DNA from 2 places in the Arthrobacter sp. Y3224198 genome. Region 2 is predicted to be linked to the other one. Evidence: predicted binding sites of a transcription regulator. Region 2 holds the regulator's gene; the other holds the start of a gene.
What was found. The regulator LexA, encoded in region 2, represses DNA repair genes until DNA is damaged. The targets are predictions, from matches to a motif close to TCGAACANNTGTTCGA.
Positions count from the first base shown of each region.

Region 1: AC5RUF_RS04100 (DUF6504 family protein) is a predicted target of LexA. The motif match lies at 4,133-4,148, and genes of this name have one in related genera.

Region 1 covers NZ_JBNHFG010000005.1:1,994-8,069, reverse strand. Annotated here, with positions in the region: gene thrS (threonine--tRNA ligase) at 1-224, opposite strand, end outside; gene AC5RUF_RS04105 (DNA polymerase III subunit alpha) at 304-3,714, opposite strand; gene AC5RUF_RS04100 (DUF6504 family protein) at 3,733-4,044, opposite strand; gene AC5RUF_RS04095 (hypothetical protein) at 4,568-4,843, shown strand; gene AC5RUF_RS04090 (MDR family MFS transporter) at 4,850-6,076, opposite strand, start outside.
Region 2 covers NZ_JBNHFG010000016.1:33,644-39,719, forward strand. Annotated here, with positions in the region: gene AC5RUF_RS10455 (hypothetical protein) at 11-169, opposite strand; gene hisH (imidazole glycerol phosphate synthase subunit HisH) at 175-813, opposite strand; gene hisB (imidazoleglycerol-phosphate dehydratase HisB) at 810-1,427, opposite strand; gene AC5RUF_RS10470 (histidinol-phosphate transaminase) at 1,669-2,769, opposite strand; gene AC5RUF_RS10475 (LysM peptidoglycan-binding domain-containing protein) at 2,896-3,279, opposite strand; gene lexA (transcriptional repressor LexA) at 3,710-4,459, shown strand; gene AC5RUF_RS10485 (ATP-dependent DNA helicase) at 4,592-6,076, opposite strand, start outside.

The sequences.
Region 1 (6,076 bases), on a different contig from region 2:
GCGGTGGAGTGGCGCAGGACGTTCAGGCCGTCCTCGGAGTCGATGGTCACGGCTTCGACCACGTCGCCCTGGTCGAGCGGGGTGTCCAGGTCCTTGAGGACCGAGTTCACGCGCATCACCACAACGTCACGGCGTTCGAAGAAAAGCTGCGCACCGGTGGTGCCAGTATCCACCGTGGTCTCTTCGCCGTCGACGATGAGGGTGAACTTCTCTGGCACTGACACGGTTGTCTCCTAGATTTCGTTGTACGGGGTCTGCGGCACGGCCTGGAGGCGGCCGGCTCCTTCTACGCCCCTACCGATGTTATCCGCTGCGCTTGTGCCCCACCAACATGCCGCGCTGGGAGCCCGGCTGCGGAAGCGAGCCGGTGTCCGCCAGATTCCAGGCTTCAAGGGCCTGCAGGCTGATGCCGCGGGCACCCGTGCGGCGGGTCAGTCCGCGGATCAGCAGCAGTTCCGTGCCGAAGAGCAGAGGGCCGGCCTTTTCCTGCGCCTCGTGGAAGAAGGTGCAGTCCACGCAGCCGGTGCCGTCGTCAATGCTGATGAACACCACACGGCGGCCGCCGCGCATGGGCGGGGTTTGCGTGGCCACACGGATCCCGGCCACCAGCACCTCGGTGCCGTTGCGCAGGTCCATCAGTGCCTCTGCCGGCGTGACGCCCAGCCCGCGCAGCAGCGGGGCATAGCTTTCCATCAGGTGCGCGCTGACATCCACGGACAGCAGGTCCAGTTCGGTGCGGATTTTCTCCCGCAGGCCCGGTTCGGGCAGTTCGTGATGCAGGTTCTTCAGTTCGGTGTCCCCCAGCGGCAGGGCCAGCTGCCCCGGGATGGGATCGTGCCTGCGCGTCCCGGGCCTGGCCGGAGCGGAGTCGAGGTAGGAAATGAGGTCCGCCCGGCTGCCCGCGGATCCGGTCTGCCGGCTGAGTGAATCAAAGGCGCCGAGCTGGGCCAGCCGGCGCAGCGTGGGCCGGGAGACCCGGGCCCGGGCACGCAGATCGGCCAGCGAGTCATAGGGCTGGCCGGCGGCAATGCGCCGGAGCTCGACGGCGGAGAGGCCGTAGATGCCGGCCAGGGACAGCCGGATGCCGAGCGTGCCCTCGTCGGTCCGCTCCACCCGGTACTGCTCACCGCTGCGGTTGATGTCCAGGGGCAGGATGGGGATGCCCATCCTGCGGGCTTCGGCAACCAGCAGGCGGCGTGGGTACATTCCGGGATCATGCTCGAAGATCCCGGCGAGGAAGGCGGCAGGGTGGTGCGCCTTCAGCCAGGCGGACTGGTAGGTGGGCACGGCAAACGCGGCCCCGTGCGCCTTGCAGAAACCGAAGCTGCCGAAGGCCTTAAGCGTGTCCCAGACCTTATTGATGGTCTCCGGGGTGTAGCCGTGTTCCGCGGACTTGCTGCGGAAGTATTCCTCCACCCCCGGCTCTGCGGCTTCGTTGCCCAGCAGCCGGCGCAGCTCGTCCGCCTTGGCCAGGCCGCAGCCGGTGAAGACGTTCAGGGTCCGCAGCACCTGCTCGTGGAAGACAGTCACACCGTGGGTTTCGGCCAGCACCGGGCGCAGCGCCTCGTGCGGGTACACCTCGGGTGAGAAACCGTGCCGGTGCTCCAGGAACGGCCGGACCATGTCGGATTTCATGGGACCGGGCCGGAACAGGGAAATGTCGATGATCAGGTCATTGAATTCACGCGGGGCGAGTTTGCCCACCAGCTCGCGCTGGCCCGGGGACTCGATCTGGAAGCAGCCGAGGGTGTGCGTGCTGCGGATCAGCTCATAGGTGGGTTCGTCGTCGAACGGCACGGCGTCCAGGTTGATCCGGCCGTCCGGCTCAATGAACTCCGGATCCTCCCCGTGCCCGCCGGCGGCAATGACTTCTTCCCGGGAGGAATGCACCCGCACCACCTCGCGCACGGCAAAGGCCATGGCGCTTTGCATCCGCACCCCCAGGACATCGAGCTTGAGCATACCCATGGGATCCATGTCGTGCTTGTCGAACTGGGACATGGGCAGGCCCAGCCCGCTGGGTTGCACCGGGGTACGGTCCAGCAGGGACTTGTCCCCCAGGATCACCCCGCACGGATGCATGGAAATGTGCCGGGGCAGGCGGTCCAGCCGCTCGGTAAGGTCCACCAGCAGGTCCAGCTGTTTGCTGTTTTCCACCTGGCCGGAGAAATCCCGCAGTTCCGGTTTTTCGGCGAGCGCCTCACGGAAGTTGCGCGCCGAGAAGCGCCACAGCTGCTTGGCCACGGCTCCGATGTCCTCTTCTGCCATCCCCAGGGCCAGTCCGGCGTCGCGCACTGCTCCCCGTGCCCGGTAACCGTTCTGCATGCTCATCAGCGTCACGCGTTCCGCGCCGAAGCGTTCGAAGATGCGGTGATAGACGTTGTGCCGTTCGGCGCTTTCCACATCGATGTCGATGTCCGGCAAGGTGGAGCGGTCCCGGGAGAGGAAGCGCTCAAAGATCAGGTCATGGTCCAACGGGTTTACGTGGCTTACTCCCAACAGGTAGTTCACCAGCGAAGAGGCGCCCGAACCGCGGGCAGCCGCGCGTACCCCCATTCCCGTGATCATGTCCGAGACTTCCGCCACCGTGAGGAAGTAGGAGGCGAAGCCCAGCCGTTCGATGATGCCCAGTTCGTGTTCGAGCCGGTTGCGCATCTGGACTTCGGCTATCGAGTCCCGTGACCGCAGGCGACGGGTAATCCCCGCCTCACAGCGCAGGCGCAGCTCCGCCATGGGCTCGGCGCTGATACCGATCACCGAGGCTTCCGGGACTACGGGCTGTTTCCAGCCCAGGTCCGCCACGGGGTCAGCCCGGCAGGTATCCGCGAGCGCCGCAGTATCGGCAAGCATCCGTACCGCCCCGGAGGAGCCGTAGCCGGCTTCCGAGCTGATCTCCTTCGCCAGGGCCGTCATGTCCCGTGCGCTCTTGAGCCAGCCCTGCCCGTTGGGCTGCCGGTCCGGGAGCCGGGCGAGCGAGGTCAGCGAGCGCGCGGCGTCGAGCACGTCGGCCGTGGCCGCGCCGTCTTCGTCCACATACCGCACGGCATTGGTCAGGATGGCGGGGACGCGCATCTCATCGGCCAGGCGGAACATCCGCACCGCGTGGGCGAGGCTGAGGTTCTCCCCCGGCGGGGCAAGGTGCGTCACTACCTCGACGGCGAGCGCCCCTGCCGGAACCACCGAGCGCCAGCGGGCGAACAGCGTACGGGCCACCGCATAGCTGCGGCTGCGCATGGCCTGCCCGACGTCGGACTGCGGGCCTATCAGGATGGTGAGCACGGGCGCACCCTCCCTGTGTGGCGTCCCGTCTTCCGCCACCGTTCCCTGCGCATAGGCGGCAAGCTGCTCCATGGTCACGCCCACGGGTTTGCCCGTGCGGGCCCGTGAGGCGGAGGTGGAGTCATGCGCGGCAGAGATCAGCCGGCACAGTGCACGGTAGCCGGCGCCGGCGTTGCGGCCGTGGGCAAGGATGACCACCCGCCCGGTCACGGCGTTCCCGCTGTCCAGGACGGCGAGGTCCACCCCCACGATGGGATCGATTCCTGCCTCCATGCAGGCGCGCAGGTGCTTGACCGTTCCGTACAGCCCGTCCCGGTCAGTGCAGGCGAGGGCATCTGCGCCGTCCGCGGCAGCGGCTGCGGCCATCTCCTCGGGCCAGGAGACTCCGTAGTGGGCGCTGAAGGCTGTGGCTGCGTGCAGGTGGATAAAGCTCATCGGTTGGGCACTGTCCCCTCAGGCACTGGGCCTCAGCGCGTCATGGATGCGGATCAGGCGCCAGCGGTCGGTGTTCACATGATGCGAGAGGTCCAGGGTGCGCAGCTCGGAGCGGTCACTGACACGGGCCTGAACCCGCCAGATCTCGGTATCCACCAGCCCTGCACCGTGGCCGCGTTCGGCCCGGGTTTCCTCTTCCCACCAGTTGCGGCGTTCATACCAGCGCACTGGATCGGCGCCCACCTTGTAGGTATGCCCGCCCCACACCAGCCGCAGGGGCTTGCCCGCCGGCGAGCACACCACCTCTATTGCTTCGCTGAAGACACCCATTCAGCTTCCCTCCCCGCCTGGTACGCGTGCACACCGCACGCCGCCCCGCCCTGACCGGCGTTCCACCGGTTATCGATTGGCAACTAATTCGAACATATATTCGAACGCTCTTCTTTTCAGTGTACGGCCGACGGCTGACAATGGGCACCACTTGGCGGGAGATGGGAGCAGATCGAGGCAAGCACACTGGGGAGGCGCGAGGCGAAACAGCGTTCCGTAGGGCACACTGTTGCCACGCCACCCATCTAAGGAGCCACCCATGGAGCCCGAAACGTACGGTCCGCCAAATGCAGCGCCCTCCGGACCGCTGGCCACTCCCCAAGCCATGCCGATGCCGTATGTGAACCCGTACGCCGGCCCGGGCCAACAAACGGGACAACAAGCGGGCCAGCCGGGTCACATGCAAATGGGCCAGCCGGTTTCATTCCCCACCGCCGGTGCCGTCTATCCGGGCTATCTGCCTCCGGAGCAGTTCCCTTCGAAACCCGCTCCGCAACGCTTCAGCGTGGCGGCAATCACGGGAATGGTCATTGTGACTATCATCTGGGCCCTTGCCCTGTGGCCGCTCCTCGCCTGGCTCCTTGCCGGCGGCGTCCAGGGAGTAGGATTCCTGGACGCGATACCGGTCCTGGGATTCATCGCCCTGATCGGATCGGTTGGCGGCTTCATAGCCGCGCTGGCGAACGGGCACAAAAAGCTGGCGGCCCGGTTGTACATCATCCCCTGTCTGGTGTGGCTGGGCTGCGTCATGGCGTCGATTGCGCTGCTCTTCTTCCTTCTCCTCGGCTTCTCGGGCTAGGCCTTCCTACACTTCCTCTTCGGCTTCCGCCCGGACCGAGGTGGACAGCGGAACCTCTTTGATGAACAGGCACAGCACCAGGGCCACGGCCACAATGGGCACGCTGAGCAGGAAGATAGGCGGCAGGGCGTGTCCGAAGGCGGAGGCGATGAAGTCCTGCGCCGGTGCGGGCAGGCCGCGCAGCATGGCCGGGCTCAGGGAATTGATGTCCCCTCCCACGGCTGACCCGGCTCCCACCGGCGCCGCCATCTCGTTGTCCAGCCGGTGGATGAAGATGGAGCCGAACAGGGCAATACCGAACGAGGCGCCGATCTGGCGGAAATAGTTGGCCGCGGAGATGGCCGCCCCCATGTCCCGCCCGGGCACGCTGTTCTGCACAATCAGCACCAGGTTCTGCATCAGCATCCCCAGCCCGAGGCCCATCACCAGCATGCCAAGGGCAGTGAACCCATACGGCGTCGTGTCCGAGATCCGTGAGAGCAGCACGAGCCCGGCGATGATCACCGCGCAGCCCAGCACCGGATAGATCTTGTATCTGCCCGTACGGGAAATCAGCTGCCCGGTGCCGATCGAGGTCAGCAGCAGCCCGCCCATCATCGGCAGCATCATCAGGCCCGATTGCGTGGCCGTGGCCCGGTTGACCATCTGCAGGAACGTGGGCAGATAGGAGATGGTGGAGAACATTGCTATGCCGACGGCGATGCCCACCAGGACGGGCAGCAGGAAGTTCCGGCCGCGGAACAGCCCCAGCGGCAGGATGGGTTCCGCAGCGCGCTTCTCCGCCAGGACAAACGCCGTGCCCGCGGCCAGCGTCATTGCGGCCAGGGCGAGGATCTGCGGGCTGGACCAGGCGTACGTGGTGCCGGCCCAGGTGGTCAGCATGACCAGCGCCGCGCTCGCCACCGCCAGCAGCCCGGCGCCGGCGTAGTCCAGTTTCGGACGCCTGCCCCGGGGCTTGGGCAGGTGCAGCGAGGAAATGACGACGGCGAGCGCCACGGCCCCGATGGGCAGGTTGATGTAGAACACCCACCGCCAGGACCAGGCATCGGTGATCCAGCCGCCCAGCAGCGGGCCGCCCACGGAGGCGAGTCCGAAGGCTGCGCCGATCAGGCCCATGTACTTGCCGCGCTCCCGGGGAGAGACCAGGTCGCCCAGGACCGCCTGGGCCCCGATCATCAGCCCGCCGCCGCCAATGCCCTGCAGCGCCCGGAAGCCGATCAGCTGGCCCATGTT
Region 2 (6,076 bases):
GGTGGTGGGGTCAGGATAGGTCGAGGGTCAGCAGGTAGGCGCCCAGCAGGGACATTCCCGCCAGTACCCAGAAACTGATAACGATGATTTTGGACATGCCCTGGCTGCGGAAGGACACCGCTCCGCCAATCAGCAGTCCGGCCAGGCCCATAAGGACTACGCTCCACATGGCCGCTAGCCCAGCGTCTTCAGCCAGTTGGCCAGCAGCGCGGCTCCCGCGTCGCCGGATTTTTCCGGGTGGAACTGGGTGGCCGACAGTGCGCCGTTCTCCACGGCGGCAATAAACGGACCGCCATGGTCGGCCCACGTGACCTGGGGCGGGCGCATGGCCGGCTGGGTGACGTCGAAGTCCCATTTCTGCACGCCGTAGCTGTGCACGAAGTAGAACCGTTCGTCTTCCAGGCCCTCGAACAGTGCCGAGCCTTCCGGCGGCTTCACGGTGTTCCAGCCCATGTGCGGGACCACGTCGGCGGCCAGCCGCTCGACGACGCCGGGCCATTCGCCCATCCCCTTGGTCCGGACGCCGTGTTCCACGCCTTCGTCGAAGAGGACCTGCAGGCCCACGCAGATGCCCAGCACCGGGCGTCCGCCGGCCACGCGGCGGCCGATCATCCGGATGGCGTCAACCTCTTTCAGGCCCTGCATTACGGCAGCGAAGGCGCCGACGCCGGGAACCACCAGCCCGTCGGCGTTCAGCACGTCGTCGGGCTTGGCGCTGAGGGTCACGTTGGCCCCGGCGTGCTCCAGGGCGCGCACGGCGGAGCGGATGTTGCCCGAGCCGTAGTCCAGGACGGTGACGTTGCGGGGACTCACAGTGCTCCCTTCGTGGAGGGGATGCCCTCGACGCGCGGATCGGATTCGACGGCGGCCCGCAGGGCGCGGGCGAAGGCCTTGAACTGCGCCTCCACAATGTGGTGCGGATCCCGTCCGCCCAGGACGCGCATGTGCAGGCAGATCTGCGCGTGCAGGGTGATGGCTTCAAAAACGTGCCGGGTGAGCGAGCCGGTGAAGTGCCCGCCGATCAGGTGGTATTCCTGCCCTGCGGGCTCGCCGGAGTGGACCAGGTACGGCCGTCCGGAAATGTCCACCACGGCGTTGGCCAGCGCCTCGTCGAGGGGAACCGTGGCTTCGCCGAAGCGGCGGATTCCTGCCTTGGTGCCCAGTGCCGTCTTGAGGGCCTCGCCGATGCTGATGGCTACGTCCTCGACGGTGTGGTGGACATCGATGTGGGTGTCGCCGGTGGCACGGACGGTGAGGTCGATCAGGGAATGCTTGGCCAGGGCGGTCAGCATGTGGTCATAGAACGGCACGGACGTGCTGATATCGGCGCGGCCGGTGCCGTCCAGGTCCAGCTCGACGAGGACGGACGATTCGCTGGTGGTCCGCTCAAGGCGGGCGGTGCGTCCGGTAGCGGTCTCCACAGTCATGGGGTTCCTTCACGAAGGTCGGGGCCGGAGCAATGGGCAAAGCTGCGGCAGGTCATAGTTTAGTCCCGAAGCCTGTCTGTCCCTGAACGTGGGCCCGGCACCGGACGGCAGTGCGGTATCCGGCAGGCGTCCGGGAGCGGGCTTTCCGGGGCGGGCGCCACGGGTACGGGTGTTCCGGCACGCGGCGTTACGGGCGGAGCGGGTGCGGGCACGCCGGCCGCACCCGGGAAGCGGGCGGCACTCAGGCGGCGAGCAGTTCCCGCAGCCGGGTCAGGAAAGCCGTGGTTTCCGCCTCTGTGCCTGCGGTTACCCGCAGATGCCCCTCGATGCCGATGTCCCGGACCAGGACGCCGGCCTCGAGCAGGCCTTCCCAGATGGCACGGGGGTCCGCCATGCCGCCGAACAGGACAAAGTTGGCGTCCGACGGCGCCGGCGTAAGTCCCAGTTCCCGAAGTTCACGCACAATCCGGTCCCGCTGGCCTTTGATGTCCTCCACATTGGCCAGCAGCGCTTCGGCATGGGTGAGGGCCGCGTTGGCGGTGGCCTGGGTGATGGCGGACAGGTGGTACGGCAGACGGACCAGCCGCAGGGCATCGGCAATCTGCGGCGCGGCAGCCAGGTAACCGATCCGCGCGCCGGCCAGGGCGAAGGCCTTGGACATGGTGCGCGAGACGATCAGCCGCTCGCGGCCGGGAAGCAGCTGCAGTGCGCTGGGAGTCTCGGTATGGGAGAACTCTGCGTAGGCCTCGTCCACCACGACAATCGCGTTGGATGCTTCGCCGGCCTCGTACGCCGCCTCGATCACGTCCAACCCCAGCGCGGTACCCGTGGGGTTGTTCGGCGTGCAGAGAATGATCACGGTCGGAGCCTGCGCCCGGATCTGTTCGGCCACTGAGGCCGGGTTCAGGGAAAAGTCCGTTTCCCGAGTGCCGGTGACGTAGGCTGTTCCGGTTCCGCTGGCCAGCAGCGGGTACATCGAATACGTGGGCGGGAAGCTCATGGCGGTGCGGCCGGGACCGCCGAAGGCCTGCAGGATCTGCTGCAGCACCTCGTTGGAGCCGTTGCCGGCCCAGATATTCTCCGCGGTAAGCCCGTGACCCAGGTACGTCGCCAGGTTCTCCCGCAATTTCGTGAATTCGCGGTCCGGGTACCGGTTAAGGCCGGAAACGGCCGCCTGGATTTCCTCGACAATCGCCTCCCGTACATGCCCGGGAAGTCCATGGGTGTTTTCGTTGACGTTCAGCAGGATCGGCACATCCAGCTGCGGTGCTCCGTACGGGCTCAGGCCGCGGAGATCTTCGCGCAGGGGAAGTCGGTTCAGGTTTTCCAGCTGTTCACTCACTTGTCCAGCTTAGGGTGCGGCCCGGTCCGGCAGTGAATTGAACGACGCGGCATGAAGCCGGAGCTGTGGCCGCCAGATGCCGGTGCATTCGTGACGACGGGTCCTGGGCGGCGGACCGTCCGGCGGTCAGGAGGCGACCGGAATGTAGAGCTGGCGGCCGGCGGGCACCGTGGCGTTGTCCAGGTTGTTCAGTTCAACGATGTCGGCCACGACATCGCGGGGATCGCGCTCCGGGGCGTATTCCGTGGCGAGGGACCACAGCGAGTCTCCGCTGGACACGGACACCTGGAGGGTACGGGTCTGTTCGGCGGAATCCGCCGATGCCATGGCCGGCGCGGTGAAGAAACCGACAAATGCCAGAAGCGCAGCGGTCGAAAACATCAGGGGCGCCCCCACCAGGACAAGCCGTCCACGGCGGGTCAGGCGCAGCGGCGCCTGGCCGGTACGGGGAGTGCTGCCGGAAGTGCGGGTGCTGCGGGTCGGTGCAAAGGGAATTACGTGTACTGACATCTCAATACCTTTCCGGTCCGAACCGCAGCGTGGCTTTGTCCGGTCCTTCCCGACTAACCCGGGAAGAACACTGTGCCTCGAAACTGCATTCGAACATCTGGTGGGCCCGGCGAGGTGTCGCAGGGCCGGACTCGAACGTATGTTCTAAGTGGTACTCGAACATTTCTAGCACTTATCTACGAACATTGTCGAGACTCGCTCGAATATATGTTTGATAAACGTGCTGCGCTCCCCTAGCGTTGAACCTGTCGGAAAGCGGCTGGAACCAACTAACCATCCGCCTCTGACAAAACGGTCCGGCACCGGTTACAGCACCGTCCGGGTCCAGTTAGACCGCCGAACCATTTGGCCCGCACCGGCGGGCCGACCGTGAAGGGAAGCCGACGTGGCCCGCAGGACTGTTTCCAATGGCAGCACCCCCTCCCCTGCCGTGCCCGCTCCGGCCGGCCGCAGCAAGGGTCTGACTGCCCGCCAGACCAAAATCCTCGAAACCATCCAGCGTTCCGTCAACGCCAACGGCTACCCGCCGTCCATGCGGGAAATCGGCGACGTTGTTGGCCTGGCCAGCCTCTCGAGCGTCACGCATCAGCTGACCCAGCTGGAGAAGCTGGGCTATATCCGCCGCGATCCCAAGCGGCCGCGCGCCATGGAAATCCTCGTGCCGCTGATGCTTCGGGACGCCCCTGCCCGCCGGGGCAACGGCCCTGCGGACGAGGCACGTCCGGACAGCACGGCGGGAACCACCCCGGCCGAGTCCGGGTCAAAGAGCGGCGCCTCGCACGTCAGCGACCTCACCACGGCCATTGACACGGCGATGGTTCCCCTGGTGGGCCGCATTGCGGCCGGCGGTCCCATCCTTGCCGACCAGCAGGTGGAGGAAGTGGTTCCGCTGCCCCGCCAGCTGGTGGGCCACGGCGACCTGTTCATGCTTCGGGTGGCCGGCGATTCCATGGTGGACGCAGCCATCTGCGACGGTGACTGGGTAGTGGTACGCCGCCAGCCCACCGCGGAGAACGGCGACATTGTTGCCGCCCTGCTCGAAGACGAGGCCACGGTGAAGACCTTCCGCCAACGCAACGGGCACACATGGCTGCTGCCGCAGAACACCCGCTACGAGCCCATCCTGGGCGATGAGGCCACCATCATGGGCAAAGTGGTTTCGGTGATGCGTTCCCTCTGACCCGGGCTGGTCCCCCGTGGCCAGAGCCCATTAACCAACAACAGTGCTTAATCAACAACAGCGCCGCCGGCTTCGAAGCCGGCGGCGCTGTTTTTATGGCTGGTTACATGCAGCGGTTGCCCGGCCCGGATGTCAGCCCCGGGATCCGGCATGTTGGGCCGAGAGCCGCTGGAGTGCCTGCAGCACCACGGAACGGTCGGTGGTGGACCAGAACGGCGGCAGCGCGGCCCGCAGGAAGCTGCCGTACCGTGCGGTGGCGAGGCGGGAGTCCAGGACCGCCACCACCCCCTTGTCGCCGGAGGCGCGGATCAGCCGGCCTGCGCCCTGGGCGAGCCGCACCGCGGCATGGGTGGCGGACACGCTCATGAAGCCGTTGCCGCCTGCCTTGGCTACCGCCCGGGTGCGGGCCGTCATCAGCGGATCATCCGGCCGCGGGAACGGAATACGGTCCATGATGACCAGCCGGCAGGAGGCTCCGGGCACGTCCACGCCCTGCCACAGCGACATGGTGCCGAACAGGCAGGTGGCGTCGTCGTCGGCGAACTGCTTAACCAGCGCCGACATGGTGGACTCACCCTGGCACAGGATCGGAAAATCGACCCGTCCCCGAAGGGCATCGGCGGCTTCCTCGGCAGCGCGCCGGGAGGAGAACAGTCCCAGTGCGCCGCCGCCGGACGCCTTGATCAGCGCTTCAATTTCGTCCAGCTGTTCCGGGGAGGTGCCCCGGCCGGGCTTGGGCAGATCCTTGGCAACATAGAGGACGCCCTGCCGGGGGTAGTCAAAGGGACTGCCGACGTCGGTGCCGGTCCACTTGGGCGCACCCGTTCCCAACAGTCCGAGGGCGCCTGCCACGGGCCCGAATTCCGCGCCGATCGCCAGCGTGGCCGAGGTCAGGACCACGGTGTGCCCGTCAAAGAGCCCTTCCCGCAGCCGCCCGGCAACGGACAGGGGCGCCACGTTGATGGTGGGCGGGGAGTCCTCTTCGGGGGCGGTGTAGCCGGCCCCGGGCGAGAAGGTGCTGGGACGGGACGTCCAGAGGACTTCCCCGGAGTTCACGGCGTCCAGGATGCGTTCGCACAGCTCCTGCACGGCCATCAGCCGGGAGCGGGCCATCTGCCGTCCGCCGTCCACGTTGTCGCCCTCGGGCTTGGAATCGGAAAGCGCGGTGCGGGCGGATTCGCGCACGTGGCCCAGGACCATTTCCTGGTCCTCCGAAAGCCCGGACAGCAGCCCGGACGGAACGGGGGCAAACACCTGGTCAAACGCACGGCCGGCAGCGGCCAGCGGTTCCATGGTGGCGGAGGTGTGCTTGCGGGCAGCGGAAACCGCCGCCGAGATGATGGTCCCGGACAACTGGCCGGTCACGGCACCCGTGACCCGGTCCTGCAATTCGTGGGCCTCGTCAATGACCACCACGTCATAGTCCGGCAGCACGGCCAGGCCTTCAAAGGCGGCGATGGCAAGCATCGCATGGTTGGTGATCACCAGGTCGGCTTCGGCGGCCTTGGCCCTGGCCCGTTCACTGAAGCAGGCTTCGGCCACGGGGCATTTCTGGGCGCCGAGGCACTCCATAGAGGTCACGGAGACCTGGCGCCAGGCCCGGTCGCTGACGCCGGG